3 regions of the Lysinibacillus phoenicis genome follow, and region 2 is predicted to be linked to each of the others. Evidence: riboswitches for the same ligand, from Rfam matches in the RefSeq annotation. Region 2 holds a riboswitch; each other region holds the start of a gene.

Region 1 (10,368 bases), 2.8 Mb from region 2:
ATTCACTTTGCCATCTGTAATAAGGGAGCATTTAGCTGTCGTCCCACCAACATCAAAAGCGATGATATTCGATTCATTTAAAAGTTGGCCTAATTTCGCTGCCCCAAACATACCTGCTACAGGACCTGATTCAACTAGGTTAATTGGTAGCTCCATCGCTTTATCAAAGCTTGTTGTACCACCATTCGATTGCATAATTTTTAAATGATCTGTAATACCAATCGTGCTTAATTTCTCCTTTAAGCTTTTTAAATACGCATGTGCAATTGGCTTAACATAAGAATTTAATACAGTTGTATTTGTTCTTTCATACTCACGGTATTCTTTAATCGTTTCACTTGAAAGAGTGATATACACATCTGGCCAAATTTTTAAGATTTCTTCTTTTAGCTGTTGCTCATGAATCGGATTTTTATAGCCATGAATCAATGAAATGGCTATCGCCTCTACACCCAATTCCTTAAATTTACGAACGATTTCACCGACTTCCTCGGTATTAAGCGCTTTCATAACATTTCCTTTAAAATCAATTCGCTCATCTATTTCTTGTCGTAAGTAACGCTCTACAAATGGTTCTGGCTTTTTATATTTAAAGTTATATAAGTCTGGTCGATTACCACGGGCTATTTCTATTACGTCACGGAAGCCTTTTGTTGTAATTAACCCGACTACGCCCCCTTTTCTTTCCGTCAGTGTATTAATAATAACAGTTGAACCATGAATAAAAGATTCAATTAGAGAATCCTCCGTAACATGACGTCCTAATACATTTAATATGCCATCCTCAAAGTGACCAGGTGTTGTATGTCCCTTATCAAAATGAAGATTACCTTTTTCATCTGTGAAAACTAGGTCGGTAAAAGTACCGCCAATATCTGTTGCGATTTTCAAGACTTCATCCCTCCGTGTTCCTATAATCGGAACAGTGTTCCGAATTAGAATTAAGTAAATTATATTTAAAAGAAAAAGAAAATTCAATGTATTTTTTAAATAAAAATTCATTTGACAATTATCTTCTATTGTAAAAATCCGCTCTTTCTTTCCAATAACAGAGAACTATTGATAAAAACTACCAAACACATTTATATAAGGAAACTTCTCTTGTTTTTTTATGCAAAAAAAAAGATCCTAGTTTTTTACTAGAATCTTTTTTCAATTAAAGAAATTATTATATTTCGGAATCTGTAGTTTAATTGATCAACTTTTCCAACCAACATTTTTATTTTTCCTTTGTTAATAGCCTATTAAATTTTTTGCTAATGATTTCAATAAAACTTCTTCATTCTTTTTAATCCATTCAAGAGTTTGATGAATGTTAATACTCTGTAAATATATTTTTCCACAGTTCTTAGAAAATTTATTCGTTTCAATTACACGCCTTGTCTGATAATCTATACCTTTAAATACAGGATAAACAATAGTTGCAGTGTAACTTTCACCAGTTTGGAAGTGCTGAGCATAAAATGATAACTGAAATATGTCTTCGGTTGATACTCGTTTGAAATCATATCCTTTATATTTAGTATCAATTACTGTAACTGTATTCTTATTTAAATCATACACAACTATATCCGGGATAATATCACGGTATCTTTCACCTTCTAGCAACATAGCATTCGTAATACGTTTATTAGATACAACTTTAAATGCTTTATGAGCTAAATATTTCTTCAGAATTTCTCCTACAAACCGTTCAAACACTTCATTCATATTTACAAGGAATGCAAAATAATTTGTTTCCTTTTTCATATAATCTTGTAAAAATAGCTTTTCAAAGAGCATTCTGCCAAAGAAATGGCTCATCTTATAATTTTCGTTTAAACGATTTATTACAATATGAGGCCACTTATTTCCATAAAAAGTGTTTGTCAACATTTCAAACTGTGTTCGTAGCTTATGAACATGAAGCTTTAAATGCTTTGGCAATTTAACTATTGTTAACATTTCAAGAACTCTTAGTATTACTTGGTTTTCTATAATATCGTAGATAAGTTCATCATAAACACAATAAATTTTTGTTGGTAAATTAAAGTTTTTCACCATGTTTTCTCGTATGGAAATACGCCCTCGAGCCTGTAGTAAATTACCATACTCTTCGATATAATCCTTTTTTAGCCCCTTAAGTAACAACAATTCTGTTTCTTCAATAAAAAGGTCTACTAAGAGAGTAAATAAATCATTATGCCCTGCTTGTCCTATAGACTGTCGCTCTGACCATTTTGCATTTCCTTTGGCAAACAACATCATATCTACTACTTCTGTAAATGTAGGATCAAACTTTGGTTGAATAATAATGCGTAAATGTTCTAACTCAATGATACCAACAAAACTAGTAGTCCTGATACGTAAACCTTCTCTTAATTCATCGAAATAAAACCGCTGCTCCCAAGGTTTATTATTATGAATTGAAGCAATTTCTTTTAAATAACAGCGTTCTTGATTCGTTAAGTAATATGCTGGAATAACTTGCTCCGTGAATTCCTGTAAAATTATTTCATTCTTCATTATCAATCACCTAAATGACTTTCAAGCGCCGCTATAAAAGCTTCATCATCATCGTTAAATAAAGTATGATTCACTTCTTGTAAATCAATATCTACAAAACTATCTCCTAAAATATCTGCAAGTACACTGAAATTATCAAAGCAATATTCTTGTAAAAGAGGGATAATATCATATTGGAAAATATCTTTTAATTGGCCAACAGAAGAAATTACGTCACCATCTTCTATCATATAAGCATGGCCAATTTGCATATCACGACCTTGCATTTGGATAAGTTTTTTATTCAATGACTTTAAAATTGTAGAAGGAGAAATACTTAATTTATCGACTGAACATTCTAAAATCTCGTAATTTGGCATACATTCTACAAAAGCAAAACGACGTTTAATAGCAGCATCTAGCATTTTAATACTTCGATCTGAAGTATTCATCGTTGCAATAATCGCCACGTTTTCTGGAATCGTAAAGAGCTCTTTACTTTGGGGTAAAATTACTTCCACCCCACGCTTGTCTTTTTCTAACAATGTGATTAACTCCCCAAAAATTTTGGGTACGTTCCCTCGATTTAACTCATCTATAATGAAATAAAACTTTTTTCCTGGTTCTTTTTTTGCCTGATTAATAAATCTTTTAAAAACGCCATCTTGTAAAGTAAATGATACAGTACCATCTTTTTCAGCAGTAGGTTTATATCCCTCAATAAAATCTTCATACTGAAAAGAAGGATGAAATGTACACATTTCTATATGGATTTTCACATTTGAATGTTTTTTCCACTTTAAAAACTGCATTACAGAGTATGTTTTACCTGTACCTGGCGGACCGTATAAAATAATTTGGCCTTTTCGGTTAAGAGCCCTATTTATTTTTCCAAAAAGAGGTGATTCTTCTAAAGTGGGCTTAGTAATAGACTGTGTTCCATTACTTTGTAGCCATTCTTCCATCTGTTTCTTAGGTACTTTCGCTACCGTTACAGTTTTCCAAGCATTTTGAGGTGGAATAACTAACCCTTTTTCAAAAATTTGCGACCAATTCACTCCTACAGTATGGGGATATCGTCCAAAATCTTCGTTATATTTGTAACCCTCTTCATTTACTACTCCAATGCCAACTATTTTCGACGTTCCATTATTGGCAATCACTAGGTCACCTGGCTGTAAATTATAAAAGTCCCATACCTCATTTGCTTTTCTCGTAATAACTGATTTATGTTGATTATAATAGCCTTTTTTAACAAAAGCATTTTTTAACTCGTTAAAATCATTGTATTGTTCGAGGTTACCAAGATCACCCCAACCTAAGGAAATAAAACTATTATCTACACAGTTTTGAAAGTTACTAGCATTATCACCTGGAGCAATTTTATAAACAAATTCAGCTTGCATAAAATGTGTATATAGAAAATTTGAGAGCAACAGCACATCATATTGTTGTAAAGACTTATGTTTGTATAGTTCATTCCGTAAGAGTTGATTTAAATAAAGCGTATCTCTTGTTTTCAACAGATTCTCATCCACTCCAAATTCCTTTAAAAATTTTTTCAGATGAGATTCTTGATAAATCGGCATTAATTTATCTGCATGGTACATATATGATATTTTTCCTCTTAGCATTGAACCCCGATTTAGTAAATTATCATTATCTATTGATACATAGGGTTCTTTCCCCATTACTTCTATCGTTTTAATAATATCTTCTCTAAGTTGTTGCCATGCCTCTTGCTCATTTTTAAATTGTTCTGGGTAAAACCAAGTACCTTCCTTCTTTTTATAATAAATTATATGTTTATTAGCTGATCCTCCCTTGATACTCCCTAAGGAAACCGTATTATATTCTAACCACCAGCTAAAGGAACCTTGAGGCTGCAATCCTAGTGCATATTCTTCAAGCTCCATCTCATGCAAACGCTCTAGTGGGAACTTGAGCAAAAATTCTCGGTGTAACTCTTTTGCCTTTCGAACATATTCTTTTCTTTCTTCAGTAGCAAATTCATGAATTTGTGTGATTATCTTATCCATATATGTACCTCCTCATTAAATAAATAACAATTTTCGCGATTTATTGTATGGGCAAAATCTCAGTTCCTTTTGCTTTTAAATTTTTGGAATTTATAATTTCGAAATGGAAAGCTACCCTTTTTTTAAAGGGTAGCTTTAAGGTCTATCATTATTTTATTGATGTTAGAACAATCCCACCGCATGTCCTTCGCTATCAACATTCATACGTAGCGCAGCCGGTGTTTTTGGTAAACCTGGCATTGTCATAATATCGCCTGTTAGACAAACTAAGAAGCCAGCACCAAGCTTTGGAATAACTTCACGAATCGTAATGGTAAAGCCTTCTGGACGACCGAGTAAACTTGGTTGGTCAGTTAGGGAATACTGTGTTTTTGCCATACAAATCGGAAGAGAGTCCCAGCCAAATTTTTCGATTTGGGCAATTTGTTTTTTGGCTTGATCAGTAAATTGCACATCTTTCCCACCATAAACTTTTTGCACGATTGTACGAACTTTTTCTTCAATAGACTCTGTTACATCATATAAAGGAGAGAAGTTGTTATCTTCTTCTAGCACAGCTAGTACTTGTTCAGCTAGAGCTAGACCACCTTTACCGCCTTCTTCCCAGACATTTGTACGTGCGATACGAACATCATTTTCTTGACACCAGTTAAGAACGGCTTCTAATTCAGCCTCTGTGTCCGTAATAAAACGATTTAATGCAATAATTGGTTCAACGCCAAATGTGCGAACTGTCTCCACATGTTTAGCTAAGTTTTCAATACCTTGTAAAAGGGCTTCGACATTTTCGCCAACAAGCGCTGTTTTCGGAACCCCACCATGCATTTTTAAGGCACGAATCGTAGCTACGATAACAACGGCACTTGGCTTAAAGCCAGCTTTCCGTGCTTTAATATTCATGAATTTTTCAGCACCTAAATCAGAGCCGAAGCCTGCCTCTGTCACCACGATATCCGCTAGCTTACGAGCTGTTTGTGTCGCCATAATGGAATTACAGCCGTGAGCGATATTGGCAAATGGACCACCATGAATAATGGCAGGTGTTCCTTCTAATGTTTGTACTAAGTTTGGCTTGAAGGCATCCTTTAATAATAAAGTAAGAGCACCTTCTACCTGTAAATCTCGTACAAAGACTGGCTCACGCTCGAATGTGTAGCCAATCACGATACTAGCGATGCGTTCACGTAGATCCTCAATACTTGTTGCTAAACAGAACACTGCCATGATTTCAGAGGCTACCGTAATATCAAAGCCGTCCTCACGAGGCATGCCTTGAACTGGTCCCCCTAAACCAACGACTACTTTACGTAGAGCACGATCATTTAAGTCCATTACACGTTTCCAAATAATGCGTCGTGGATCAATGTTTAATGCATTTCCTTGATGGATATGATTATCAATAAATGCGGATAAAGCATTGTTGGCTGTTGTAATCGCATGAAGGTCACCAGTGAAATGTAAATTAATATCCTCCATTGGTATTACTTGTGCGTAACCTCCGCCAGTTGCGCCACCTTTTACGCCCATTACTGGACCTAATGATGGTTCTCGTAAAGCGACCATCACCTTCTTATCTAATTGATGAAGGGCATCTGCTAGTCCTACAGTCACTGTCGACTTTCCTTCACCTGCTGGGGTCGGACTAATAGCAGACACTAATACTACTTTTGCATCCTCGCCCTGAGCTGTAATTTTTAATGGGTCAATCTTTGCTTTGTAGCGTCCATACTGCTCAAGAGCATCCTCTGGAATACCCGCAGCTTTGGCAATTTCCGTAATAGGTTTGATCACTGCTTGACTAGCGATTTCTAAATCTGATAATGGTTGATTTTTCGTTGTCATTTGGCATCCTACTTTCTTTGTTGTTCATTTCCATTATAGTCTTAATTGTGAAAAAAAAGAAAGCCAGATATGCAAGCATTTCGACAATCAATTGACATCTTTGTTCAATTCATGTATGTTCTAAGAGAAAATGCAATTTTTTCACATTTTCTCAATGAGAGCACAACTTATTTAACTTTATTTTACATTCAAGCGCATTGGAGGCGAATGCTTATGCAACAGGGGATCGTAAAGTGGTTCAATAATGAAAAGGGTTATGGCTTTATTGAATGTGATGATGGAGAAGATGTATTTGTACATTTTACGGGCATCCAGGAGGAAGGCTTCCGTACACTTGAAGAAGGTCAAAAGGTATCATTTGATGTGGTAGAGGGTAATCGTGGACCTCAAGCATCAAATGTTGTGAAATTATAACGGTAATGGACTATTAGCTTAGTTCCAAATGGACAGCGGAGCAGGAATGAAATATTCCTTCATCCGCTTTTTTTATTACCAATGGTGGCCCTTTGCAAATTTGATACTAAGTATGTGAAGCATATAGCATGACAAAAGGGAATTACACTTGAAATAATTTCAAAAAAGCTATAAGAAAACTGCGGAACGAAGGGCGGCACTCCTGCGGGAAAAGCGGAAAAGTCGAGATCCTGGACTGAGCGAAGCGAGGGAAGCAGCTCGACCTCACCCGCGGAAAGCGTCCGTCCATTGTGGAAATCAATAGCTTAGCTTTATTTCATTGTAAAAGAAAAAAGACTGTAGGCAAACTCAAAATTCATCGAGTTTGTCTACAGTCTGAATCCATTTCAGCATATGAAGTGGATATTGTAATTATCGATTAATCCAATAAAAAGCGCCAGGACATACTAATGTTTCCTTTGTTCGATGAGGATCTTTTAATGTCACACCAAATGGCCCTTCTTTTATATGACCAAGTGTCATAGCTACTGCAACCTCTTCCTCATAAAAATCCAATCGGATATTCGGGAGCTGTAACGAGATGAACTGCTCATGTTGCACAGGCTCTGGTAGCTGCAATACCTCCTGCCATAAACGAACTGTTCTTCGTATATCCTTGACATACAATTGGATTGATTCCATTGTAATCGCTTGTTTTGTATCAATAGCACCGCTTGTCACTAATTGTGACAGACGTTCCTCATCTTCCTCTGCCCATTCAATTAAAAATGGAAAATCAATGAGAAGATCTGGTTTGCCAAAATGGAGAAGCTTCCACTTCACAACAGTGCCATCCGGTCTTGTTCGACTGCAAGCATCCGGCCCATATACATCATAACCTAATGCTCGTAAGCGTTGACCCTCTTCCTCAATTTTTTTGGTACGCAAGGCTATTCGTGAAAATCCTTGGCGCTCTTGATCACGTTTAAACGTATAATGTAAGGAATATGGGTATTGTGCCGCCTGCTCAAATAAATCACGATCATAGATAGCAATTTGTTCAATATAGCTTAAGCCAAAGTAGCTTAACGTATTATAAGTCCCCCACATCGTGTGCTGCCCACCATTCACTGTGTGGACATTTCGTTTATTGAAGAAAACCTTTATATTTTCTGGTGATTCCACTTGGTGAACCAGGTGATCAAAATATAAAGTCATGGCAATTCCCCTTTCTTTCCCCATTACCTTTACCTGTATGTTTAATTGGTTTAAAATTTACTCAAGAAAAGGAGTTACTAGTAGGATATGAAAAAAAAGTTCATTTTACCTACTTACTCCGTGAACTAATTTATATTAATAAAGAGGTGATATTTGAATGACAGATCAAGTAGCTGCTTTTAAATTGGCATTAGGTAATTACCCTACAGGCGTTACAGTTGTCACAACAAGTCATGAAACAAAACCTATAGGCTTAACCGTCAATTCCTTTGCATCTGTTTCAATCGACCCGCTCCTTATTTTGTGGTCACTCGATAAAAATTCTCAGCTTCATTCTTATTTTACGAATGCTTCTCATTTCGCGGTCAATATTTTAGCAAGCGACCAAGAACATTTATGTACACTATTTGCCAGTAAAATCCCTGATCGTTTTGCACAGGCACAGTGGTCCACTTCATCTTTAGGTCTACCGATTTTACATGATACAGCAGCTATTTTACAATGTAAAACGTTTCAGCAAATAGATGCTGGCGACCATACCATTTTTATTGGGCATGTGCAAGACATTACAAACGGGCAAAAAGAACCGTTACTATACCATCGCCGTCATATTGGGCAAATACCAAAAAGCTTTTATAGTTAATTTTTTAGACAAAAAAAGGGCCACTTGTAAGCAAAGGAAATCCTTCATGCTTATTGGTGGCCTTTTGACATCGTTCAACTGAAATCAATGTTATTTTTTCTGCGGAAATCTCTGTTTTTCAAGCCTATTAATTTGCACAATAACACCATCTTGGATCGTAATATGCACTTCACCAAATTCAAGATTTTGAATTGCCTTGGCAATTGCCTCTAATTTTTTATCATCTACCTTTACTGATTGAGCCATACGATACACCCCTTCTTTTTCATTCTTGTTGTACAAAAGAGGCCAACGCATCAAACTGATTGATAGCCCCTCCTATCTCTCAGATACCATCTGTTGGATTTGGCACCTAACTTTTCGGTTGCCGAGGCTTCGTTGGGCCAAGTCCCTCCACCTCTCTTGATAAGAGTACTGCGTTTCTTGACAATAATTCTATAATTCTACTATACGAATGTCAATATAAAATATTAGAAAACCTAGCTGAATACTTTGTAATATCAATCTTCTACGTTTGTATGAGTCGATATGAATGTATTTTATGCCAAATCAGTAGTAAATAGATGACTACTCTCAAACTTTTTAATTGGACCATTTTCTCAAAATGAGTTCAATTGGACCACGTTGATGGATAGTCCTCCACCATATCGAAAAAAACACACAGCCTAAAAAATAACAACATGCATAGAGCATTGAAAAAACGACTGTTAGATTATTCGATAAATCGAAAACTTCTAACACAGTGATGCCAATAAAGACATGGCCAACATAGTGTGTTAAGGACAATTGACCCGTTTTAATGATTGCTTCTATTACTTTATTTTTGAAAGTTTCTACAAAATACATACAACCTACTATTATCACAATAGCCGAAGCCGAATTTGATAGAACATACATTATATTTGGTGGAATTGGTCCTGTATCAAATAAATACAACGCACTATCATGATCTAAGAAATATTTTGTCGAGAAGTGAATAATCACCTTTGAAAAAATTTCTATAATCACTCCTAACAAGATACCTACCGTAACTAATTTCTTTCTTAATGCCCTATTGGTTAAATCTAAGGTACCTACAATCATCCCAATGAGAAAAAAAGATATCCATGGAAAAACGGGGTGGTAGCCATTAAACAGTAAATTTCTCATAAAACCTTCTACCGTCCAAAAATCTATATACTCTAATAAAATATATTTTGGATGCCACCCAACTAGATAATTGAATTGGATTTGTAGCCATTGGGAAACGATTATCACCGCACTAATTGTAAAAAGCATGGTTTTCTTTGAAGTTGCTATCAACAAAGCTGCAAGAAACATATAAACACCGTAATAATGTAAAATATCTCCCGTCCATCCCACCACATATAAAACCATCCCAACAACAAACAAAAAAAGAGCTCGCTTCCATAAAGTTAACTTACTTTGGCGAATAAGAATTGGGTCCTTTGCTTCCCTTGCTTTCCGCGTCATCAGCGCAGTCCCTATTCCTGCTAGAATGACAAATAGTGCAGAGGCGCGCCCCTCAAAAAGACTTTGCAATTGAATGAGCCATTGTGAACCATTGGCAGTTGAACCTGAAATAACGCCAAAGTTTACAATAAACATACCTAACATTGCTAATGCTCTTGCAAAATCTAAGCCCTCAATACGACGATGACCAAGTTGCTTATTCATCTTTTCCCCCTTGAATGACGCTATGTACTGCCTCCCTCCAAATAGCCTTATAGTTCAATTGACTACCAGTTA
Region 2 (10,368 bases):
GCCCTTCTCCCATGACGGAACGAAAAGCACATGATAAAATAAAGAGTTAGAGGAGTGAAATAAATGACAGAAATGAATTTTCCTTTTCCTTCTGAGGGGAAAAGATACTATACATGGAATCGCTATTTACGTGATCAATTTGGTCATAAAGTGTTTAAAGTAGCGTTAGACGCAGGCTTTGATTGCCCCAATCGTGACGGCACAGTAGCCTTTGGTGGCTGTACATTTTGCAGTGCTGCTGGCTCTGGCGATTTTGCAGGCAATAAGGTCGATCCAATCGATGTCCAATTCGCCGAAATTCGAGATAAAATGCATCAAAAATGGAAAGACGGCAAATACATGGCCTACTTCCAAGCCTATACTAATACACATGCCCCATTGCCAGTTTTAAAGGAAAAGTTTGAAGCTGCTTTAGCGCAAGAAGGTGTAGTTGGTTTGTCCATTGCTACACGTCCGGACTGTTTACCAGATGATGTCGTAGAATACTTAGCTGAATTAAATGAGCGTACGTATTTATGGATTGAGCTTGGCCTTCAAACTGTTCATGAAAAAACTGCCAATCTTATTAACCGCGCCCATGATTATGCAACCTATGTAGAAGGTGTTGAAAAATTGCGCAAACATGGGATACGTGTTTGCTCACATATTATTAACGGCCTGCCTTTAGAAGACTATGACATGATGATGGAAACCGCACGAGAAGTGGCAAAGCTAGATGTCCAAGGTATTAAAATCCACTTACTTCACCTATTAAAAGGAACACCTATGGTAAAGCAATACGAAAAAGGGATGCTAGAATTTTTAGATCAGGATGTTTACACAAAGCTAGTCGCTGATCAATTAGAAATTTTACCACCTGACATGGTTATTCATCGCATTACAGGCGATGGACCGATTGATTTAATGATTGGGCCAATGTGGAGTGTCAATAAATGGGAAGTGTTGAATGGTATTGATGCCGAGCTTGAACGTCGTGGCAGTTGGCAAGGGAAGTTTTATAAGGCTGAGGTTACAAAATGAAATTACAACGTGTTTTACAGTATGCCCAGCGGCTATTAAAGGATAGTATAGCAGAGGGAGATACTGTGGTTGATGCGACGGCAGGAAATGGCCATGATACCCTCTTTTTAGCACAGCTAGTCGGAGATAAAGGACAAGTATATGCCTTTGATGTTCAAAAGGAGGCAGTGGACGCTACACTCCATCGTCTATTAGATCACGGTTTAGAGCACCGCGCTCTTGTATTAAACAAAGGACATGAGGAAGTATCAAACTTTGTACACAAGCCAGTAGCGGCAGCCATCTTTAATCTTGGCTATTTACCTGGTAGCAACCATGATATTATTACCCAACCAACTACTACAATACAGGCTATCGAGGATTTGCTAAAGCTTTTGAAAGTTGGAGGGTTAATTGTCCTAGTCATTTATCATGGTCATCCTGGTGGAAAGGAAGAGCGAGATAGTGTTATTGACTATGTCAGTAAGCTTCCACAAAAATATGTACATGTCTTAAAATATGAATTCCTCAATCAGCAGAATGATCCACCATTTGTTATTGCGTTAGAGAAAATGAAAGAATATCCTATTTAATACGATCAGGTACAAGAAAAAAGGCGATTAATTAGTTTAATAGAAACTAGTTAATCGCCTTCCTCTTTAACTATTTATTTTTTCGTTTTTCATTATAGTCAATCCAGAAATCTGCACCTTTAATTCCTAGTTTACGAGGATCAAAGACAGGGTCTTTTCCTTCTTTTTTCTGTTTCTCATAATCTTTTAGTGCAACAATTGCTGGCTTCATAATAATTAAAATGGCAAGTACGTTAATCCAAACCATGAGACCAAGGCCCACATCTCCCATTGCCCATGCTAGACCAGAAGTACGAACTGTACCATAGAATGCTGCAATTAAAATAGCAATTTTTGCTATCCAAATAAATACCTTTTCTGTGTTACCTCTAAATAAATAAGCGACATTTGTTTCAGCAATGTAGTAGTAAGCCATAATTGTTGTAAAGGCAAAGAAGAATAACGCAATAGCTACAAATGGAGCACCAAAGCCTGGTAATGATGAATCAACCGCATATTGTGTATACGCAGCACCCGCTTCAATACTTTTTGCAAATGTCATTTGTTCATCGCCAGCTAATCCACCATTATTAAATTCCCCAATATGGATAAATGGATCTGTTCCTTCCGCTGCCTTTTCATCTTGTACATTGTACATCCCTGTAAATAAAATCATAAATGCCGTAGCAGAACAAATTAATAAAGTATCAATGTACACAGAAGCTGCTTGAACAATCCCTTGCTTAGCTGGATGCGATACTTCGGCTGCTGCTGCAGGGTGAGCCCCTGTTCCTTGGCCAGCTTCATTGGAGTAAATTCCACGTTTAACACCCCAAGCAATGGCAGAACCAATAATACCTCCAAAAATCTCTTGAGCACCAAAGGCACTTGAGAAAATTAATGCAAATACTGAAGGTACTTCAGAGATATTCATAACAATAATGATAATAGCCATAATGATGTATGCTAATGCCATAAACGGTACAATGATTTGAGCTGCATTTGCAATGGATTTAACGCCCCCGATAATAATTGCGCCTAATAAAACGACAATAATAAGACCTGTGATCCAAGTATCCAAACCGAAAGCGTTTTCAACAGCACCTGCAATAGCATTTGACTGTACACCAGGCATTAAGATTAACATCGCAATCAAAGCAGCCACTGCAAAAATAACTGCAAACCATTTTTGGCCCATTCCTTTTTCTATGTAAAAGGCCGGTCCACCACGATATTCAGTATCTTTCTCTTCTTTATAGATTTGAGCTAATGTTGACTCTACATACGCGGTTGCCGCACCAATGAAAGCAATTGCCCACATCCAAAAGACAGCACCGGGTCCTCCCATTCCAATCGCTGTCGCAGTACCGGCAATATTACCTGTACCTACACGTCCTGATAGTGCTATCGACATGGCTTGGAAAGACGAAATTCCTTTGTCCGATTTTTCCCCTTTAAACATTAAAACAAACATATCTTTAATATGCCTTACTTGTAGGAACCTTGTAATGATTGAGAAAAACAACCCAATCAACAAGATACCATAAATAAACCACGGTCCCCATAATATCCCATTTAACTTCTCCACAATTACATCCATTTTACCCCTCCAATTTAAAATACCTTACTTTAAGTCATTATAGTATTACACTTTTCTGAAAATTACAATATTATTTTTAAGTAACAATATTTAAGTAAGTAACCTAGTAAATGGAAGGGTATAAACCTATTTAATTATATAACCAATTCTTCTTAGCGCATTATTAATAAAATCTCGAATATACATAAAAATCTCTTCACGCTCTACTTCATGAAATAAATTATGATAACAATTTTCCCATTCTTTGAACTGAAACTCTGTGAATTCTTGTTGATGAAGCCAATTACGAGTTTGTCGAGTTTCAGTAATCTTATCTTTCTCAGCAGTCATGATGAGCATCGGCATATTCGGGAATTCACCTTTAGGTAGCAGCACTAAATTTTTCATCATTTGCTGCAGCTCCCGATACCATTTCACTGACACGACAGACATGAATGGTATATCATCTTTCATCTCTTCTCTACCTTCAACACTTCGCGTTAATTTTTCTAAATTAATATCGTGTGTCATTTTAACATTAGCTGTTAAAGCACTTAAACTCGTTAAAGCATTCGATAATTTACCTGGTAATAGCTTTAATTGCAACCAAGGTGATGTCAAAATAATGCCAGCACATTCATATTGCTTCTTTTGCATTGTATGGAGAATTAATGTTGCTCCAAGACCATGACCTATTAAAAAGGTTGGTAAATTATATGAAAAAGCATTTTCAATTAGATTTCTTGTATACTTATTGTACAATTTGAAGTCCTCATCATGGACACGAGCAAACCTTGCATTAATACCATGATTAGGTAAATCCCCCATGACTATGTGGAAGCCTTCCATTCTTAATTTCTCTATAAGCCATGCATACCAACGGTGATTTTCATAAGCACCATGAAGAATAGCAATCACAGCCTTTGCTTGTCCATCAGCTTCCCATTTCCACATTCACATAGTCCTCCTAAAAAATAATTACACTTTGATTATATCGAAATAAATGCCACATTTTAATTTTATATTTCCATAAAGTTGCGTATTTGATACGATAATACTACATTATAGAAAGAAAAGAGGCGATTTTCATGATTTATCCATTCAAAGATAAAACGCCAAAGATCGATCCGTCTGTTTTCATTGCTGATTATGCAACCGTTACGGGCGATGTAACAATTGGTGCTGAAACAACAATTTGGTTTAATACAGTCATTCGTGGGGATGTCTCACCAACAATTATTGGTAAACGTGTTAGCATCCAAGATCTTTGTTGCTTACATCAAAGCCCAAAATATCCACTTATTATTGAAGATGAGGTTACAGTCGGACACCAAGTCACTTTACATAGTTGTACAATTCGCAAAAATGCTTTAATTGGTATGGGCTCCATTATATTAGACGGTGCAGAAATTGGAGAGGGTGCATTTATTGGAGCAGGAAGCCTCGTACCTCCAGGTAAGGTCATTCCTCCGAATAGTTTAGCATTGGGTCGCCCAGCCAAAGTTGTCCGTGAATTAAATGCTGAAGACAAAGAGGATATGGAGCGTATCGTACGTGAATACGTAGAAAAAGGTCAATATTATAAATCCCTTCAGAAGTAACCAATCATACACAAAAATTCAATACTAACGAAAAAAATCCCTCGCGTGGCCGTGACCATTTCTTGTTCACGAGCCAGTGCGAGGTTTTTTTGAAAAAATAAAAGGGGCAACATTGCCCCCTTGCATATTAGTACACTAGAATAACGTTCTAACGACTTCATTACTTTAGTTCAATAGTTTACAGATGTGCTTTTTCTCGAAGTGCATCAGCTTTATCGATTTGTTCCCATGGCACATTTAAGTCAGTGCGGCCAAAATGACCATATGCTGCAGTTTGTTTATAGATCGGACGGCGTAGATCCAGCATTTTAATTATACCTGCTGGGCGTAGATCAAATAGTTCACGAACCCATTCTACGATTTCACTTTCTTTCACTCTGCCTGTACCAAATGTATCGACAGCAATGGAAACAGGTTGTGCAACACCAATCGCATAGGCAAGTTGTACCTCAGCGCGGTCTGCTAATCCAGCTGCTACAATATTTTTCGCTACATAACGTGCTGCATAAGCTGCTGAACGGTCTACCTTTGTCGCATCCTTACCTGAGAATGCTCCACCACCATGACGCGCGTAACCACCGTATGTATCAACAATGATTTTACGTCCTGTTAACCCAGCATCTCCTTTTGGTCCACCGATTACAAAACGGCCAGTTGGGTTGATGAAATATTTCGTGTTAGCATCTAATAATTCACTTGGCACAACAGGTCCAATAACAAATTCTTTTAAATCTGCTTGAATTTGATCCAGTGTTGCCTCTTCATCATGCTGTGTTGAAATAACAATAGTATCCACACGTACTGGTACATTATTGTCATCATATTCAATCGTTACTTGAGTTTTACCATCAGGACGTAAATACGCTAATTCTCCTGATTTACGTACTTCTGTTAAACGACGTGCTAATTTGTGTGCTAAACTAATTGGTAGTGGCATTAACTCTGGTGTTTCATTACATGCGTAACCAAACATTAGACCTTGGTCACCAGCACCAATAGCTTCAATATCAGCATCTGTCATTGAGCCTTCACGCGCTTCTAATGCTTGGTCAACACCTTGTGCAATATCCGGTGATTGTTCACCAATAGCCACAAGCACGGCTAAGTTTTCAGCATCAAAGCCATATTTACCGCGTGTATAGCCTATTTCGGCTACAGTATCACGAACGATACCTTTAATATCTACATAAGTAGAAGTTGTAATTTCTCCTGCTACTAATACTAATCCTGTTGTTACAGTAGTTTCACACGCTACACGTGCATTTGGATCTTCTGCTAAAATAGCATCTAAAATGGCATCCGAGATTTGGTCACAAATTTTATCTGGATGTCCTTCTGTTACACTCTCTGATGTAAACAGTCGACGGTTTGTCATTTGGTTTTCCTCCTATTACTTTTATGAAAAGTAGTTGTGTATGAATACGGTACTCATTACCCATGTCAAGTCCGCTCCTAAGGATTGAACTCTCAAGCCGTTACTGCTGCTTTTAACACGAGGATTTCGAAAGATCCGTCATTATAATAAGGAAAGAACTACATATACTTACCTTTACATTCATTTTAAACAATAAAAAAATCCTTTACTCACGTTACTTTACATGAGGAAAGGAATAATGACTTCGTAACCTTTCACTCTTATCGTTCAAGGGATGTTCCCTTGCATCAGGTTGGCACCAACGCATGTCGTGAAATGATTCATGCAGGTTGCCGGGTTTCACAGGGCCTGACCCTCCACCAGCTCGGGATAAGAGTATCCGTTCAATTGTATGTTACTGAAAAGGTCGAACGTTGTCAAATATTTTCTAATGTATTACTGTATAGAAAGGAAGGAACTGATTAAACAAAAACTTTTCATACTTGGATGATGATGTAAATAGAAGCAAATTAATCCCTACAACATACCTAGCATCTTGTGGTAACATATGTGTGGCTCAATTTTTATGCCTAATTACAGTAGGATTGATTGGATTCTACTCGAAAAACATTATTTTTTGTCAGTTTATTGAAAAGTGATAAAAACTCTAAAATAATTTCTTAATTAGTATAGATTATTTAAGCAATTGTGTTATACTATTTTTGAAATTAAGAAAAAATCCCTCTAAATCAAGGGAATACTATAAAAAAGGATGGTATTTAATCGATGAATTCAGTAGAAATTGCAAACGAACTGAAGGAATTATTAAACGGCGGTAACATTAATGTTCAACTTTCAGTACCACAATTAGCAGAAAAAGCTACATCTCGTGGTGAAGCAATGTTAACAGTAGATGGCGCAGTTCGTGCAGAAACTGGCAAATACACTGGTCGTTCACCTAAAGATAAATATACGGTAGAAGAAGAAAGCACAAAAGATCAAATTGACTGGGGTAAAGTCAACCAACCTATTTCTTCTGAAGTGTTCGATAACCTATATGTAAAAGTAATAAAATATTTAAAAGAACGTGACGAGTTATTCGTATTCAAAGGCTTTGCAGGTGCTGACAAAGATTCTCAATTAAGCATTCAAGTGATTAATGAATACGCTTGGCACAATCTTTTTGCTCATCAATTATTTATCCGTCCAACTAAAGAAGAATTAGCTTCTCATGTTGCAGACTTCACAGTTATCTCTGCTCCTAACTTTAAAGCAGATCCTGCAGTTGATGGTACATCTTCTGAAACATTCATCATTGTATCACTTGAAAAGAAAATTATTTTAATTGGTGGTACTGAGTATGCTGGTGAAATGAAAAAATCTATTTTCGGTATCATGAACTACTTATTACCACAACAAGGAATCCTTTCAATGCACTGTTCAGCAAACGTTGGTGAAGCTGGCGATGTGGCATTATTCTTCGGTCTATCTGGCACTGGTAAAACGACTTTATCTGCTGACCCAGATCGTAAGCTTATCGGTGACGATGAACATGGCTGGTCTGATAATGGAGTGTTCAACATTGAGGGTGGTTGCTATGCAAAAACAATCAACCTTTCTGCTGAAAAAGAACCAGAAATCTACAATGCAATCCGCTTCGGTTCTGTTTTAGAAAACGTAGCTGTTGACCCAGAAACTCGTATTTGTGATTATGATGATGGTTCATTAACAGAAAACACACGTGTTGCTTATCCAATCCAATACATCGAAAATATTGTTGATCCATCTGTTGCAGGTCATCCAAAAACTATCATCTTCTTAACAGCTGATGCGTTTGGCGTATTACCTCCAATCAGTAAATTAACAAAAGAGCAAGCAATGTACCACTTCCTAAGCGGTTTCACTTCTAAACTTGCTGGAACTGAACGTGGTGTAACAGAACCAGAACCAGTATTCTCTACTTGCTTCGGTTCTCCATTCCTTCCACTTCCTGCAACAGTGTATGCAGAAATGTTAGGTCAAAAGATTGACGAGCACGGCGCACAAGTATTCCTAGTAAACACTGGTTGGACTGGTGGCGAATATGGTACAGGTAGCCGTATGAAGCTTTCTTACACACGCACAATGGTACGTGCAGCAATCGATGGCAAATTAACTAATGTAGAAACAACACAAGATGCTGTCTTTGGTTTACACATTCCAACAGCAGTTGAAGGTGTACCTTCTGAAGTGTTAAACCCTCGTGAAGCTTGGGCAGATAAAGCTGCTTATGATGAAAAAGCGGCTGAACTTGCAGGTCTATTCAATGAAAACTTTAAGAAATTCACAAACGTTTCTGAAGCTATCATTACACTTGGTGGCCCATTAAAATAAACTATATACAGAACAAAGGGAACGATTTCACTCGTTCTCTTTTTCTTTTTTCTTAATGATAATATAGGGAGTTACGTATGATTATTTTTAAGTTAACTACAATTGCATGATTACTAGTGTTAACTTGGAAAAAGGCATAACCTGATAAAAGTAATCGTGGTGAATTTCGTTTTATTGACTCCTTTTTTCTTTCATTACCTGTTATAGAATATCTGTACCCGAATAAAGGTAAGAAAAAACAAGAAACCTTCTTCTTGTTCATGTTGGCAAAGCAAGGGGTAGATTTCCGTTCCGCCAGCGTCCTTTCCTGGGGGCGTCCGATAAGCCGCTTCACTCACTTCGTTCGCTCCAGGGTCTTATCTGTGACGCTAATCCCCAAGGAGTTACGCTGGCTCCACTCCAAACAACCATACTGCAAAGGTGTTTTTTCCATGTCCTTTTTTTCTAGGCGAACAAAATAGCCCATCCTTACTAATAGAAAGGATGGGCTATTATTGGTAAATGTCGGGAGAAGAATAGTCACACATTAATAAATGAGTAATCTATGAAACCTTTGGCTAAAAGATAATTCGTATCTGAAACGAATAGCATATTCACCTTTCACCACATTCCATTGATTGTTTTGTTCTCTCAAATTACATACTACAATTTTCTTTGTTTCAATTATTGTTGTTTCATCCATTGGCAAAGAGCGCGGACGGTTTCTCGATTTTTAGCAGGTGGGTATTGATGGGCATAGTTAGGGTCATACCATGTTTCGTATGTTTTATTAGCCTCGTCTAAGAAAAAGGCCAATTGTCTAGCATGTTCGATATCAACATTTTCATCCCGATAGCCATGGATAATTAATACTGGAGCTGTTATTTGCTCAACTTCGAAAAGCGGTGTTCGTGCATCATAAGCTTCAGGTACACGATTCGGTGTTCCTCCAATCACCCGTTTCATCATTCTTCGCATATCTGTTCGCTCCCAATAAGTAGCTGTTGCATCAGATACACCTGCCCATGTGACGACAGAGGTGATATCCTTTCTTAAAATAGCTGTCCAAAGAGCCATAATTCCCCCACGGGAAAAACCAAAAACATGTATATTATCATTGCAAAATTGTTTGAGAACATCTACAGCATAGACTGCATCGTAACGGTCTGCACCTGCAAATTCGTCACGACCTTCTCCACCACGATTTCCACGATAGTATGGAGCAAACACAATAAAGCCCTGAGCTGCAAATTGAGCAATACGTGATGGTCTTACCATTCCAATGCTTTGCATGCCCCCTCTTAAATATAAAAAGCCATCATATGTACCTTCTGCCTTTGGCTCTGCTAATAATCCTTTTATACGTAAACCCTGTGATAAATAAGTTATTTCAGTTAACCGTATGGCTGGATTTGGTGAAGGATAGGCTCGCTTTTCTACAATTTCACCATTGTTTGTCACGATGTTTCAACTCCTCCAGCATTTTTCTCATGCCCTCATCCTTCATATGAAAGCTTAAGTTAGGATGATGGATGAATTCTTCATCTGTTAACCAAAGCATGCCCGATGTTTCTAGATCAAATTCAATATGCTCTTGACCTGCAAATTGTGCAGTAAAAACTGTTTTACAAAATTTCACTTCATCGTGAACCGCATATTCTGCGAACCATTGCAGATTTTTCACATGGACACCCGTCTCCTCAAAAACTTCCCGAATAGCTGCCTCCTCTAAGGTTTCGCCCTCCTCTAATTTGCCCCCTGGCACCTCTACACCACGTCGTTTATGGATGGTACATAGCCATTTATTTTCATGCTTTAAAAAAACAAGGACATGCTTGGGCTCTACTTCAAATTCCCCTCTTGAAAAACTTAAATCGACTTGTAGGCCATGTAAATCTGTAAATGTTAGCA
Region 3 (10,368 bases), 1.6 Mb from region 2:
CGGCAATGGTATCGCCTAGCTCCCATGTCATCGTTTTGTCTACAGCCTTTACACTCGCTAAATCTAATGGGGCAATAGTATCACTTTCATACTCGCGATATTGATCAGGTGGTGCAACATGGATAAACCCAGGTGATAGTGGCTCATATTTATATTTGCGCTCCGCCTGCCCTGTTGCCGCTAATGCACCGAATGAGTTCCCATGATAAGCACGGTAGCGAGAGACAATTTTATAGCGAGAGCTTTGTCCCTTTTGCTGGTGGTATTGTCGAGCAATTTTAAAAGCTGTTTCATTCGCCTCTGAACCGCTATTAGAGAAGAAAATAACGTAATCTCCACCAAGCATGTCATTTAGCTTTTCGGCTAGTTCGACTGCTGGCAAATGCCCCTGGGATAACGGAGCATACGCATTTTTCATCATTTGCTCATGTGCAGCATCGGCTAATTCTTTACGTCCATAGCCAACATTGACACACCATAGCCCAGCCATCGCATCAATATATTCCACACCATCTGTATCAATAATTCTGGCACCATCAGATTTCTCCACTACATATGTGGCTTGTGGATTGTACGGTTTCATTGAATGCCATACATATTGCTCATCCTTTGTTAATACATCACTTTTAAGATTTGTCTGCGTCATAGCCAAACACCCCTCCTTATTATTTTCACTGCATTAGCTTTTCGCGTCGTTATTGCTTGGGAATGCAAAGGAACTTGTTGTATCCTCAGTTTCATCTGGCCAGCGTTCAGAAATGGTTTTTGCTTTTGTAAAGAATCTCGCTTGATCTGGTCCAAACATATGCCCCTCACCAAATTTAGAGCGTTTCCATCCCCCAAAGTTGTGATAGCCAACAGGAATTGGTATTGGTACATTAACCCCTACCATGCCAACTTCTATTTCTTCTTGGAATCTACGTGCTGCTGCTCCACTGCTTGTAAACATGGTTACACCATTACCAAGTTCATGGTCATTTATGAGATCAATCGCTTCTTGTAATGTATCTACACCTACTACAATACGCGCTGGTCCAAAAACCTCTTCTTTAAAGATCGTCATTTCTGGTGTCACATTGTTCAGTAGTGTTGGACCAAGATAAAAACCATTAGACGTTTCGCATACTTTTGGATGTCTACCGTCGATGACAAGATTTGCTCCTTCAGTGACTGCCCCATCGATATAACGTATAATTGTTTCCTTCGATTGTTTAGTAATGACTGGGCCAAAGTCGACATCTTGCTCTGTATATGGCCCTACCTTAAGTTGAGATATTTTATGTTTCAATATTTCTGTAAAACGTTGTTCCGTATCCTTACCTACAACAAGTGCACCTGAAATAGCCATACAGCGCTGAGAGGCTGCACCATATGCGGCTCCTAAAAAGGCATTGGCTGTTTGTTCTAAGTTGGCATCTGGCATAACAATCATGAAATTCTTTCCACCGCCAAATGCTGCAACTCGTTTATTGTGTTTTGTTCCAGTTTGATAGATATATTCAGCAACAGGCGTTGACCCAACAAATGAAATTGCTTGAATCTCTTTGTTTTCTAATAGTTCATCGACTGCCTCTTTATCTCCATTAACCACTGTCCAAATACCATCTGGAAGTCCTGCCTCTTTCCATAATTGGCTTAAATATAAGGCAGAAATAGGAACGCGCTCCGACGGCTTTAATATAACGGCATTCCCTACAGCAACTGCCATACTTGTAATAGCAAGTGGTACCATAACAGGGAAATTAAATGGTGCAATGGTTGCTACTACGCCGAGTGGCGATTTGGCAGAAAAAGCATTAATATTTCCACCTACATTGACGGAATACTCCCCTTTTAGCATTTGGGGTGCACTGATTGCCATATCAACTGATTCAATACCACGAACAATCTCACCTTTTGCATCTTCCCTTGTTTTACCACTTTCCTGACAAATCATATTGATTAGCTTATCCTGTCTTTCTACTAACAATTGACGGAAACGATGTAGCACTTCTACTCGTTTACCTATTGATGTCTTTTTCCATGCTGGGAAGGCCTCTTTTGCAAGCTGAATAGCATGCTTTACTTCATCTTTTGAAGCAAGAGGTACTCTTGCAATGACCTCACCTGTGGATGGGTTATACACTTCTGTGAATCGACCACTTGTACCAGCTACCTCTTCACCGTTAATAAAATGTGTTAGCGTTTTCATTTCTTGCTGAACTGTCATAATGAGACCACTCCTTCATCGTATTATTGTTCAAAATCAAACTCTTCCTTGCTGAAAATAGAGCTTGATTCATCGGCTTGTTTAACTGTCTTTTTCTTTTGCGTAAGCATATAGAAAATCATCACAACTGCAACGACAACACATGTGAATAAAATTTGCGAGCGCATAGACTCTATAAAGAACATCGCAATTAATAAAGCCGTTGTTGCTAGTATTGTGAAATACGTTAAATAAGGGAATAACCACATTTTCACCTTTAATAGCTCCGGGTTTTCCTGTTCAATCTTCCGTCGCATTTTTAATTGTGAAAAGGCAATGATTAAATAAAGAATGAGCGTTATAGCACTACAAGAACTTAGTAAAAACATAAAAACTTTATCTGGAGAAACATAATTCATAATAACTGCAATATAAGAGAAAAATGTTGCTGCTAAAATGGCATTTACAGGAGCACCTTTTTTATTTAATTTTAAAAATGCTTTTGGGGCCTCCCCTTTCTCCGCTAGAGAAAATACCATTCGTGAAGTTGCATAAAGTGCTGAATTTAAGCATGATAACACAGCTGTTAAAACAACAAAATTCATGATTTGTGCGGCAGCAGGAATCCCAATATAATCGAGAACCGCTACATAAGGACTTGTTAAAATATCTGAAGAATGCCAAGGTAAAAGTGTCACAACAACCGCTATAGAGCCGACATAGAAAATTAAAATACGCCAAGTAATGGAATTGGTTGCTTTCGTTACGGCCGCTAAAGGTTCATCTGATTCCCCAGCAGCGATAGCCACGATCTCTGTTCCCATGAAAGAAAAAATGACGATAACAACACCCATTAACACAGCACCAAAACCATTTGGTAAAAAACCACCTTGCCCTACTAAATTGGTCATGCCTACTGCATTAAAGTTTGGTGCAATGCCAAAAATAATAAATGCTCCAAGACCGAGGAACACTACTATACTTGCAACCTTAATAAGAGAGAACCAATACTCAAATTCACCAAAGGCTTTGACAGAAACAACATTTGTTAAAGTAAGTGCTACGGTTAACAACAGACTTAATAGCCATAAAGGAATCCCATCATACCAATACTGAATAATTGCTGCCGCTGCTGTTGCCTCTAGTGCAATGGCAATAACCCAGAAAAACCAGTACAGCCAACCAATCATAAAGCCTGCCCATGGACCAATGGCTTCATGTGCATAGTGTGCAAACGACCCACTCGTTGGATTGACAGCCGCCATCTCACCCAGCATACGCATAACTAACACAACGATAATTCCTGCGAATATATACGATAAAATTGCCCCAGGACCAGCTAAATTAATAACCGAGCCACTTCCCATAAACAGTCCTGCACCGATTACTCCGGCAATAGCAATCATCGTCATATGCCGCTTTTTTAACCCTCTTTGTAAATGCGTTTGTTGCTCCATATCTGTCACCTCTTTTATTAGATTACTTGATCGCTTACAAAAATCTTACATGTTTCATAACGTTGAAGTAATAGACAAACTGTAAAATTCTATACATATGTTTTAAACATAATGTAAAATAGACTAAATATTCTTAAAATAAAATAATTGCTATTTTATAAGAAAATATAAAACATTAAACAGAAATTATAGAGAATCATTTTAATTTAATCATGTCAAAAGGAGGAGCTAAATTGAGTCCATTTCAACTAAAAGTACTAGATGTTTTGGAAAATAAATATTTTCAAAAGGCAGAGGTTGTAGCAGGTTACGAGGGATTATCAAGGATTGTCAAATGGGTACATGTTCTTGAAATCGTGCAAGTTGATGATTTTTTGGTCGGTGAAGAACTAGTATTAACAACAGGAATTAGTCTACAGCATAGCATTGAGGATTTTGCGGCATTTGTAGAAGCCCTTATTCAAAAAAAATGTGCCGCTCTCTGTATTGAGTATGGCTCCTATATTCAAACAGTTCCTGAAGCAATCATAGCACTTGCTAACTATCATCAGTTTCCCATTATTGTTTTTCATGAGGCAGTTCCTTTTGTTCGCATTACACAGGATTTACATAGCCAAATTATCAATAAGCAATATTTACTCATTTCTTCGCTAGAATCTTACTCACAGGCATTGAACAAAAATGCAGTCTTAGGACAGAACACAGACGATATTTTGCAAAATATGTATAACGAATTAAAGACACAAATCATGTTTGCTATTAAAGAGCGAGAGCCTATCTTTTATCCTAATATGGGACACAAAAAACGGCAGCAATTAGAAACATTGCACAAATCTGCACCACAATTTAAACATGAGCCTATTTTCATCTTTGATGAACATTATGCAGACCTAACACTCTATCGAGAAGATGGGCTATTCTCAGAATTTGAATTATTAATATTAGATCGTACAGCAACGGCATTAGCGCAACTATTAATGCGGGAATTCTATATCGAGGAAAAGAAGAATATAGAGGATGCAACCATTTTAGCAGATTGGATTGATCAAAAACTTTCTAAGGAGGAAATCTTTAAATTTATTGATACACATTACTCAAGCTATCAACAATCTAGTGGAACTGTTTTTATTTTAGCCTCTCCCCATACATTGCCGAAAGCACAGGAAGATATCGTCTATAGTAAACTCTATTATCGGAATCTCTTTGAACAGCATGGCTTCATCCCATTTTTATTTGAAAGAAAGAGCTATGTTATTTTTATTTTACTTCATACAAAAGACAGCAAAGCAACTCGTGACATATTAAATAACATCTTTTCTACACTTCCTAAAACTGATTTTTATAAGAAGCAACAGACACAAGGCTTTCAAGTAGCCGTTGGGAAAGTCGTTTGTAACGTAGAGGAAATTCCGAAAAGCTATCAAACTGCCATAGAAACCTTATATATTTGCCGTAAAGTACAAACTTCCTCCTTTTTTTATGATGATCTGCATTTATATCATTTAATTTATAAGCTACAAATGCAGGTGAATTTACAGGAAGTTATTTACGACTATCTACAGCCAGTGATTGAGTACGATAAAAAATATAATAGTAAGCTACTCGAAACATTACAGGTGTATTTACAAACAAATGGCTCCAAACAACAAACAGCCAATCAGTTGTTTATTGTTCGTCAAACCCTCTATCACCGATTAAAAAAGCTTGAAGGTTTATTAGGTAAAAATTTTATGAAAGGACATAACCGCATCACACTTGAGTTTATGCTATTGGCAAATTCATTAATTGAGGATAAGGTCTAAAAAAGTAGGCACGCTCAGCAGGTTGTCTTCCCTTTTGAGCGTGCCTCTTCACTACCCTTTCACAACAACATCCTGATATAGTCCAGGTCTACGATCGTCATAAACTGGGATTCTTCCGCGTACTTCATCGACAATAGAAAAGTCTACATCAATGACCGCTACTTCTTCATCTTCAGCACCAATCCAAAGTACTTCACCCCAAGGCTGAATAATCATAGATTGCCCATTAAAGTTTTCTACCTTTTTTGAAATACGATTAACTGCGATGACAAAACATTGGTTCTCAATCGCACGAGCCTGTAGTAGCGTTTTCCAATGATCAATCCTTGGTGTCGGCCACTGTGCTGGTACAAATAATACCTTTGCTCCTTGTAAGGCGTGGGCACGTAACCATTCAGGGAAACGAATATCATAGCAAATGACACCAGCAGCCTCAATATCTCCTAAAGCAAAACGATTCATTTCATCCCCTGCTTCTAAATAAAGATGCTCGTCCATTAAACGGAAAAGATGGGCCTTACTATATTCCCCTACAAGCTCTCCTTGGCAATCAAATGTATACATCGTATTATAAAATTTATCGCCTTTTTTTATTGATACGGAGCCACCTACAATATGTACACCAAGTTCCTTCGCTAAGTGTGCCAAAAAGGCTTTCGTTCGCTCACCATTGACATCTGCTAAGTCAGGCAATTTCTCTAGTGCGTAGCCTGTATTCCACATTTCAGGTAGCACAATGATTTCTGCACCTTGTTGTGCCGCTTCTCGAATCTTGTTTTCTGCTCGGGCAAAATTTTCTTCTACTTTGCCAAAGCCAACGTTTAATTGAATACAACCTATTTTCATATCTATTCCTCCTCTAGACAATTAACAGAAAAAGTAATACTATTTGCTTCATATTCTTCAATAATAATTATTATATTCTGAAAAAGGTGATCATGCATGGAATTCTCTAAAAAACTACAGCAACTACCTCCCCAATTTTTTGCGGCACTCGTCCAAAAAGTAAACAGTGCCCTAGAGGAGGGACGTGATGTCATCAATCTCGGGCAAGGTAATCCCGACCAACCGACGCCACCTCACATCATTCAAGCATTACAGGAAGCAGCAGACAATCCTCAAAATCACAAATATTCGCCGTTTCGTGGTATCGCCGAATTACGCCAGGCAGCTGCCAATTTTTACAAACGGGAATATAATGTTGATATAAATCCCGACACGGAGGTAGCAATTCTTGGCGGAACAAAAATAGGTCTTGTTGAGCTACCTCTAGCCGTATTAAACCCTGGTGATACCATGCTATTACCGGACCCAGGCTATCCAGACTACTTATCAGGTGTAGTATTAGGTGATGTAAATTTTGAGGTTATGCCACTTTTTGCTGAAAATAATTTCTTACCTGATTATCATGCATTACCTAATGAAGTGAAAGAAAAAGCCAAGCTACTTTATTTAAATTACCCGAATAACCCTACAGGTGGTACAGCAACACTGGCATTTTTCGAAGAGACTGTTCGCTTTGCCAAGGAACATAATATTATCGTATCACATGATTTTGCTTATGGAGCAATAGGATTTGATGGCAATAAACCTATTAGCTTCCTACAGGCAGAGGGTGCAAAAGACATTGGTATTGAAATGTATACACTTTCGAAAACCTTTAATATGGCTGGCTGGCGTATAGGCTTCGCCGTTGGTAACGCCGATATTATTGCGGCTATTAATCTCATTCAAGATCATTTGTTTTGTAGTCAATTCCCTGCAATTCAGCAAGCAGCAGCAGCGGCACTAACAGCTTCTCAAGAATGTGCAGATGAACTAAGGGCTACTTATGAACGTCGTCGAAATGTATTAATTGAAGAAGCTCAAAGAATTGGCTGGCAAGTTACGGCTCCGAAGGGCTCCTTTTTTGCTTGGCTTCCTGTACCTGTAGGCTACACTAGTGAACAATTTGCTGATTTATTGCTAGAAAAAGCTGATATTGCAGTAGCCGCAGGCAATGGCTTCGGTCAATATGGCGAAGGGTATATACGTGTTGGCTTACTTGTCAGCGAGGAACGCTTACGTGAAGCCATTCACAGAATTGAACAATTACAATTATTTACCGCTTAGTACTACTATGTCCTGTAGCATACATTCGCTACAGGGCATGCTATTTTTCGATTTTTCTTGGTAGCTCTAAACCTTGCTCTAGCGGATAAAATTGTATATGGCCTGTTTCTTCATCCAATCTACGAATATGCTGAACGCCTTGAATCTCAGCCAGTACAATGTCCGCTGTAATAACGGGATTTCTACCTTTCAGAAAGTGTCCCCCTGATACTACACCCCATTGATTACTCATCGAACCATGGAAATGTGTTTCATATCCTCCATCTCGTTTACAGACAACACCAGATCCTTGAATAAATTCGAGTGGTCCCTCTTTTTCAATGACTTCACTAAAACGGACTTTAATGTGCGATGTTTCATCAGGTACTAAATAAACAAAGCTACTTTTTTGGAAGCTCCCAATACAACTTACAATTGTAGCAGACTCTATTTGATTCTCCTCACAGAGCGCCTCAATTCCTTCCATGATGTCTGTCCCCATTAGAATACGAGCACTAATAACCTTGCCAAATGAACCAATTCCATAATTTACTCTTACAGACATTGTTCTCCCTCTTTCATAACAAAAAATTATAATAATATAAAAAATTTTAAAAATATTTATTGACTTACTATACCCCATAAATTATATTAGTTCTATCGGAATTACAAAAAAATATTATAAATCTCTTATCAAGAGTAGCTGAGGGACTGGCCCTATGAAGCTCGGCAACCTCCTTTTTAAAAGGAAGGTGCTAAATCCTGCAAACGAATTTCGTTTGATAGATAAGAGAGGACGTCTTTTTCATGAGCCTCTCTTAGTTTGTAAGAGAGTTTTTTTATTTTCAAAAAACCGATAAAAACATTTTGGAGGTCATTTTCATGAAAAAGAAAAATAAATTTTTAGTAGGTTTAGCAAGTCTTACATTAGTAGCAGCTCTAGCAGGCTGTGGCTCTAAAGAAGATAGTAAAGGTCAAGCTGAGGCAATCGATGAAAATAAAATCGTCGTTGGTGTCACTTCTGGTCCACACGAGCAAATTGCAGAAGTAGCAGCTAAAGTAGCAAAAGAAAAAGGCTTAGAAGTTGAGCTAAAGTCGTTTTCTGATTATGTTTTACCAAATACATCGTTAGCTGAAGGCGATCTCGATGCAAACAGCTACCAACATGAGCCTTTCTTGGACACATTTAATAAAGATCACGATACAGATTTAGTACCAGTAGGCAAAACTATTTTAAATCCAATGGGTATTTACTCTGAAAAATATAAATCATTTGATGATATTCCTGATGGTGCCACATTTGGCTTACCGAACGACCCAACAAATGGGGCCCGTGCCCTCTTTGTTTTACAAGAAGCTGGCTATATTAAGCTAAAGGATGGTGCAGACTTAACAGCCTCTATCCGTGACGTTGAAGAAAATAAAAAGAATTTACAGTTCATTGAACTAGAGGCGGCTCAAATTCCTAAACAGCTTAGTGAAGTAGATGTAGCAGCCATTAATACAAACTTCGCACTAGAAGCCGGCATTAATCCTAAGGAAGACTCTATTCTATTAGAATCTACTGACTCACCATACGTGAATTACATTGTAGTACGTGCTGAAAATGAAAACGACCCAACCATTAAAAAGTTTGTTGAGGCTTACCAATCTGAGGAAGTACGTCAATTCATTGAAGAAGAATTCAAAGGTTCTGTGATTCCTAGCTGGTAATATGCTTCTATTAGCAGAAGAATCTGCCGTATTCCTCATGAGAAAACGAGCAGATTCTCACTTTTAGAAGGACGAGAAAGGAGCAATATCGTATGATTCAATTACAAAATATATCGAAAGAATTTAAGACGAAAAAAGGGATCATTAAAGCTGTGGATGGGATCAATCTTCATGTGAAAAAGGGACAAATTCATGGGGTTATCGGCTATAGTGGTGCTGGTAAAAGTACACTTATTCGATGTGTCAATTTACTGGAACGTCCTACTTCGGGAAAAGTACTGATAGACAATGTGGACATTACAGCCCTTTCGCTAAATGAATTACGTCAAACACGACAAAAAATAGGAATGATTTTCCAACATTTTAATCTATTAAAAACTGCAACAGTTTACAACAATATTGCCGTGCCTTTAAAACTACTAGGCTATAACGACAAGGAAGTAAAAAACCGTGTAGCAAAATACGCCGAAATTGTAGGATTAACAGAGAAACTGGATAGCTATCCTAATCAACTTTCTGGTGGGCAAAAGCAACGAGTTGCTATTGCACGTGCCTTAGCACAAGAGCCAGAGATTTTACTTAGTGACGAGGCAACAAGTGCACTCGATCCTGAAACGACCGAGGCCATCCTTGAATTGTTGTTAAAAATTAACCGCGAGTTAGGCATTACGATCCTACTCATCACACATGAAATGAATGTCATTCAGAAAATATGTGATGAGGTATCTGTTCTCGAATCAGGTAAGGTCGTGGAGTTTGGTACTGCTATTGAGCTTTTTGCAAAACCGAAGCACCTTACTACTAGAAAGTTTTTAAATACAATTTCTCAGCGTAATTTATCCCCTTCACTCATTGAGCAGTTAAACGTTTCAGGAAGTGTCATTCGTTTAACATTCCTTGGTGAAAGTACGGGTAAGCCATTACTAGCAGAAGTCACGAAGGTGTACGATGTGCAACCGAATATTTTAACAGCTAATATTATTGAATTAAAAAACGGCATTGTTGGGAACATCGTGGTGCATTTACATGGAGAAACCCATATCGTCCAAAAGGCCCTAACCTATTTTACAGAAAATGGTGTTGCGGTAGAAGAATTAGGAGGCGAATTCAATGAGTA

The links. A riboswitch is a leader RNA that binds a small molecule or an ion and turns the genes downstream of it on or off. The one in region 2 is predicted to bind S-adenosylmethionine.
Region 1: linked by a shared signal. The riboswitch ahead of ABC382_RS07095 (YezD family protein) and the one ahead of metK (methionine adenosyltransferase) in region 2 are both predicted to bind S-adenosylmethionine.
Region 3: linked by a shared signal. The riboswitch ahead of ABC382_RS13175 (MetQ/NlpA family ABC transporter substrate-binding protein) and the one ahead of metK (methionine adenosyltransferase) in region 2 are both predicted to bind S-adenosylmethionine.

The regions. Positions count from the first base shown of each region.
Region 1 is NZ_JBDFMP010000002.1:1,106,055-1,116,422, forward strand. It holds gene ABC382_RS07060 (hydantoinase/oxoprolinase family protein) at 1-891, opposite strand, end outside; gene ABC382_RS07065 (McrC family protein) at 1,234-2,505, opposite strand; gene ABC382_RS07070 (McrB family protein) at 2,508-4,523, opposite strand; gene ABC382_RS07075 (formate--tetrahydrofolate ligase) at 4,686-6,365, opposite strand; gene ABC382_RS07080 (cold-shock protein) at 6,579-6,779, shown strand; gene ABC382_RS07085 (VOC family protein) at 7,191-7,976, opposite strand; gene ABC382_RS07090 (flavin reductase family protein) at 8,134-8,619, shown strand; gene ABC382_RS07095 (YezD family protein) at 8,710-8,865, opposite strand; SAM riboswitch class I at 8,935-9,031, opposite strand; gene ABC382_RS07100 (DUF418 domain-containing protein) at 9,202-10,296, opposite strand; gene ABC382_RS07105 (TetR/AcrR family transcriptional regulator) at 10,289-10,368, opposite strand, start outside.
Region 2 is NZ_JBDFMP010000002.1:3,932,856-3,943,223, reverse strand. It holds gene mnmL (tRNA modification radical SAM protein MnmL/YtqA) at 64-1,020, shown strand; gene mnmM (tRNA 5-(aminomethyl)-2-thiouridylate-methyltransferase MnmM) at 1,017-1,592, shown strand; gene ABC382_RS21275 (alanine/glycine:cation symporter family protein) at 1,663-3,171, opposite strand; gene ABC382_RS21270 (alpha/beta hydrolase) at 3,298-4,104, opposite strand; gene ABC382_RS21265 (gamma carbonic anhydrase) at 4,239-4,751, shown strand; gene metK (methionine adenosyltransferase) at 4,930-6,126, opposite strand; SAM riboswitch class I at 6,384-6,502, opposite strand; gene pckA (phosphoenolpyruvate carboxykinase (ATP)) at 6,892-8,478, shown strand; gene ABC382_RS21250 (alpha/beta hydrolase family protein) at 9,142-9,918, opposite strand; gene ABC382_RS21245 (NUDIX domain-containing protein) at 9,902-10,368, opposite strand, start outside.
Region 3 is NZ_JBDFMP010000002.1:2,336,849-2,347,216, forward strand. It holds gene ABC382_RS13140 (aspartate aminotransferase family protein) at 1-646, opposite strand, end outside; gene ABC382_RS13145 (CoA-acylating methylmalonate-semialdehyde dehydrogenase) at 680-2,209, opposite strand; gene ABC382_RS13150 (amino acid permease) at 2,233-3,645, opposite strand; gene ABC382_RS13155 (PucR family transcriptional regulator) at 3,879-5,447, shown strand; gene ABC382_RS13160 (carbon-nitrogen family hydrolase) at 5,499-6,293, opposite strand; gene ABC382_RS13165 (pyridoxal phosphate-dependent aminotransferase) at 6,390-7,559, shown strand; gene ABC382_RS13170 (PPC domain-containing DNA-binding protein) at 7,600-8,103, opposite strand; SAM riboswitch class I at 8,226-8,331, shown strand; gene ABC382_RS13175 (MetQ/NlpA family ABC transporter substrate-binding protein) at 8,421-9,251, shown strand; gene ABC382_RS13180 (methionine ABC transporter ATP-binding protein) at 9,344-10,368, shown strand, end outside; gene ABC382_RS13185 (methionine ABC transporter permease) at 10,362-10,368, shown strand, end outside.